DNA from 2 places in the Arthrobacter sp. 05N33_2 genome. Region 1 is predicted to be linked to the other one. Evidence: riboswitches for the same ligand, from Rfam matches in the RefSeq annotation. Region 1 holds a riboswitch; the other holds the start of a gene.

Evidence for each region. A riboswitch is a leader RNA that binds a small molecule or an ion and turns the genes downstream of it on or off. The one in region 1 is predicted to bind glycine.
Region 2: it holds a riboswitch for glycine, as region 1 does, so the genes downstream of both, gcvP (aminomethyl-transferring glycine dehydrogenase) here and gcvP (aminomethyl-transferring glycine dehydrogenase) in region 1, are expected to answer to the same signal.

What each region holds. Positions count from the first base shown of each region.
Region 1 covers NZ_JBFTNJ010000091.1:4,225-6,614, reverse strand. Annotated here, with positions in the region: gene AC1DHX_RS19335 (hypothetical protein) at 1-821, opposite strand, end outside; glycine riboswitch at 1,125-1,222, shown strand; glycine riboswitch at 1,224-1,331, shown strand; gene gcvP (aminomethyl-transferring glycine dehydrogenase) at 1,384-2,390, shown strand, end outside.
Region 2 covers NZ_JBFTNJ010000015.1:4,584-6,973, reverse strand. Annotated here, with positions in the region: gene AC1DHX_RS09570 (MFS transporter) at 1-217, opposite strand, end outside; gene AC1DHX_RS09565 (TetR/AcrR family transcriptional regulator) at 285-824, shown strand; glycine riboswitch at 1,077-1,175, shown strand; glycine riboswitch at 1,177-1,291, shown strand; gene gcvP (aminomethyl-transferring glycine dehydrogenase) at 1,331-2,390, shown strand, end outside.

The DNA.
Region 1 (2,390 bases):
ATTTGCCGACTCATTAACAGCATCTCCTGCAGGTCGCCAGCCAGGATACGGGTCCCCAGGACGTAGTTGACCGAGATGAACAGGGCGGGAACCAACCACAACAGGGCAAGGTTCGCGGACCACACCGCGGCCCGCCGCGCAGGACGAAGGCCGCACCATGCCAGGGCGCAACCAACGAGGATGGCCGGAATCCAGTGAGCGATTGACGGCACTGCGACGGGGACGTTGATGTGCCCGACGAAGCCGACAACCCACTCCACCGTCCACGAAGCGAACGGCACCGCCACGAGTCCGGCGGCCAATGCCGCCAGGCTCGGTGACCTTGAACAGAGCAGCAGGTGCGCCACGAGGGCCGCAGCGAGGGATGCGGTCACGCCCGCGAGCAGCCCGGCGAAGTAGAGGCTCGCCATTGTTCCGCCCGTCAAGCCGCCGTCGAGCACTGTAAAGGACTGGACGGCCGCCGTGAACTGAACCACAAGAACACCGGCTGCCGCGCACCACGTCACCAGTCGCCGTCGGGCGGGCGACCAGATGCGCAGCGCGAGTCCGGCCGCCGCACCTCCTACGGTGAGGAGGGCCACGATCGTGGTGAGTTCGTACTGGCTTAGCGGCAGTAACGACACAGGCATCTGGTCTGGAGCGACCTCTGCGCCCCACAAGTTCTGCAACGGGAGCTGTGCGCCGGATACCAGCCAAGGGCCCAAGCCGAGCAGTCCTGCCAGGATCCCGATCAGCCACCCCCAAGCGGCATCCCCGGCGGGAGTCCGGCTTGGTGGTCTGCTGGGAGCTGCCTGTTCCATCGCTTGATCCGGAAGGCTCACGGAGGCTCCTTGCGTATGAGCGCCCTGGAGGGAGGCTCGCGAAAAAGGAAAGTATCCCGTCCAGAATAATGCACCGAATGGATTAACCCCTTGGGTCCGATCCATGAGGTGGACGACGACCTCTGGGGCCGCGTGTTCCGGATCAACGTCACGGCCCTCATGCGCCTCACCCACGCAAGCGGACGACGGCGAAGAGCTCCCGCCGTCGTCCGCGGGAACAGCGACTCAATTGAAATAAATTTTGCATCCTGCCCGGGAACCGGATAAATTGTGAGCTGTGTCACCGACCAGTGGCACAGCTTATGATCTGCGGCGGGAGAGTCCTGCCGGTACGTTCAGCAGGCGCCGTAGGAGCAAATCCTCCCCAGGAATCTCTCAGGCCCACGTACCGCCGCGGCAAGGCAACTCTGGAAAGCAGTCCGGGCAACCGGGCTCACCGACGGTGCAAGTGGCGCGCTGCTATCAGCAGGGCAAAACGGAAACTCTCAGGTCCAATACAGAGCGGGGAGGAACCCGAATCATCGTGGCGTCTTGATGCCACCTGAATTATGGAGTTCCTCTCATGACGGTTCAATCGTCCCCGTCCACCTTCGCAGACCGCCACATCGGCGCCCGCCGCCAGGCCGACATCGACACCATGCTCAAGGCCGTCGGCTACGACAGCGTTGATGGCCTCGTTGACAACGCGGTCCCCGATTCCATCCGCCAGGAAAAGCCCCTCACCCTGGACAGCCCCCTCAGCGAAGTCCAGGTGCTGGCCGAACTGCGCAAGCTCGCCTCCAAGAACAAGACGGCCGTGCAGATGATCGGCCAGGGCTACTACGACACCGTCACCCCGCCGGTGATCCGCCGCAACATCCTCGAAGCCCCCGCCTGGTACACCGCCTACACCCCGTACCAGCCGGAAATCTCCCAGGGACGCCTCGAGGCACTGCTGAACTTCCAGACCATGGTCCAGGACCTCACCGCGCTCCCGGTCGCCAATGCGTCCCTCCTGGACGAGGCCACCGCGGTTGCCGAGGCCGTGCTTCTCATGCGCCGCGCCAACAAAAACAAGTCCGCTGCCGGGGCCAAGACCGTCCTCGACGCCGACTGCCTCCCGCAGACCATTGCCATCGTCAGGGGCCGAGCGGAGGCGCTGGGCTTCGAGGTGCAGGTCGCTGACCTCTCCGCCGGTCTGCCCGACGGCGACATCAACGGTCTCGTCCTCCAGCAGCCGGGCGTCTCCGGCCGGGTGTGGGACCAGTCCGGCGTGATCGCGGAGGCCAAAGAACGCGGCGCACTGGTCACCGTGGCGGCGGATCTGCTTGCCCTGACCCTGATCACCCCTCCGGGCGAGCAGGGGGCGGACATCGCCGTCGGCTCCACCCAGCGCCTGGGCGTGCCGCTGTTCTTCGGCGGCCCGCACGCCGCGTACATGGCGGTGCGCGAGGGCATGGAACGCACGCTCCCCGGCCGCATCGTCGGCGTCTCCAAAGACAACGCCGGCGTCCCGGCGTACCGCCTGGCCCTGCAGACCCGCGAGCAGCACATCCGCCGCGAGAAGGCCACGTCCAACATCTGCACCGC
Region 2 (2,390 bases), on a different contig from region 1:
CCAGGGGGTAGGCGTCGACGATCCAGAGCAGTTCGACGCCGGAGGCGGTCAGGCTGCTGGCGATGGCCGGCAGGGCGAACGTGAGCGCGGTGTTGTCCACGGCCACGAGCAGGACGGGGAACATCAGCAGGGCCAGCGCCACCCAGTCACGCCACGGTGCCCGGGGCCCGGTGGCCGCAGGAGTGCTGGTGGCTACGGTGATCGATGAAATGCTCATAAGGATAACTGTACCGTCTGGACGGTACAGTTAAGAAATGCGCGCGCGGACGGGCATGATGGGAGGCATGCCCAGGAAACCCGTCGCCCGCGAGGCCGTCCTCGATGCCTTCGAATCCCTGCTCATCGAAGTCGGTGAACGCGCCGCGACGCTGGACGCCGTCGCGCGCCGGGCCGGCGTCTCCAAGGGCGGCCTGCTCTACCATTTTCCGACGAAAGAGGCCATGATCGCGGTCCTGCTGGAACGGCTGGACCGGCTCCTGGCTGCCGATGTTGCGGCCATGGCGGCAGCCCCGGAAGGGGCGGCGGCGTACTTCATCAAGTCCTCGGTGTGGGCGGACACGCCCATGGACCGGGTCTTCGTGGCGGCCACGCGGCTCGCCGAGGTGGCGCACGGGGAAACCCTCCGCCGCTTCGCCGCCGGCCAGGCGAGCTGGCTGGAACTGCTGGCGGCCGACGTCGGGCCCGCCATGGCGAAGGCCGTCCTGTGCATGGGGGACGGGCTGTACTTCAACGCCATGCTGGCGCGGGGTCCCGGCGGGCCGCCGCCGGAAGTCGAGGCGGACGTCCAGAGCCTCCTGGCCGCCGTCGAGCGCCTGCGCGGCTGAAGCCCACACCCACCCCCTCCGACCCCCCTTACTCCCCGCCGAATTCGCCGGAAGCGTTCGAGTACGCCGGAAAGTTGCGGCGACTCCGGGCGTTTCCGGCGAATTCGCACCGCCGGATTGGCCGCCGGGTGGCTCGTGGCCCGTAACCTGGGTCCGCCGCCGGGAGGGAGTTTGCGGACGCGCGCCCGGCATAGGACAATGAGAGCTGTGACTGTTGTCACCCCCGATTGAACACCCAATTAAATACGCCTTTGATCTGCGGCGGGAGAGTCCTGCAAGTAGGTACAAGCAGGCGCCGTAGGAGCAAACCCTCCCCAGGAATCTCTCAGGCCCATGTACCGCCGCGGCAAGGCATCTCTGGAAAGTAGCAGGCGTGTCCCGGACATGCTGTGCTCACCGACGGTGCAAGCGGAGCCCTGAAATGCGGGCTGCGCGGAAACTCTCAGGTCCAATACAGAGCGGGGAGGAACCCGAATCAATGTGGCGTACCCTGCGCCGCCTGAGTTATGGAGTTCCTTGTGACTGTTACCCCAGCCTCCACGTCCTTCGTTGACCGGCATATCGGCGCGCGCCGCCAGGCCGACGTCGACGCCATGCTGAAGGCTGTCGGCTACGACACCGTCGACGCCCTGGTGGACACCGCCGTTCCGAAGGACATCCGCCAGGACGCCGACCTCGCGCTCGCCGCGGCCCTGAGTGAGGTCGAAGTCCTCGCCGAGCTGCGCAAGCTGGCGTCGAAGAACAAGACCGCCGTGCAGATGATCGGGCAGGGCTACTACGACACGCTCACCCCGCCGGTGATCCGCCGCAACATCCTCGAAGCCCCGGCCTGGTACACCGCGTACACGCCCTACCAGCCGGAGATCTCGCAGGGCCGGCTCGAGGCGCTGCTGAACTTCCAGACCATGGTCCAGGACCTCGTCGGCCTGCCGATCGCCAACGCCTCCCTGCTGGATGAAGCCACCGCCGTGGCCGAGGCCGTGTTGATGATGCGCCGCGCGAATAAGAACAAGACGGCGCACGACGGCAAGACCGTCCTCGACGCCGACTGCCTGCCGCAGACCATCGCGATCGTCAAGGGCCGCGCCGAGGCCCTCGGCTTCGAGGTCGAGGTCGCCGACCTCTCCAAGGGCCTGCCCGACGGCGTCATCAACGGCGTCGTTCTGCAGCAGCCGGGCGTCTCCGGCCGCGTGTTCGACCACACCGCCGTGATCGCCGACGCCAAGGAACGGGGCGCCCTCGTCACCGTCGCGGCAGATCTCCTCTCCCTGACCCTGATCACGTCTCCGGGCGAGCAGGGCGCTGACATCGCCGTCGGATCCGCCCAGCGCTTCGGCGTGCCGCTGTTCTTCGGCGGCCCGCACGCTGCCTACATGGCCGTCCAGAAGGGGCTCGAGCGCTCCATGCCCGGCCGCCTCGTGGGTGTCTCCAAGGACAACGCCGGCGTTCCCGCCTACCGCCTGGCCCTGCAGACCCGCGAGCAGCATATCCGCCGCGAGAAGGCCACGTCCAACATCTGCACGGCCCAGGCCCTGCTGGCCATCGTGGCTTCCTTCTACGCCGTCT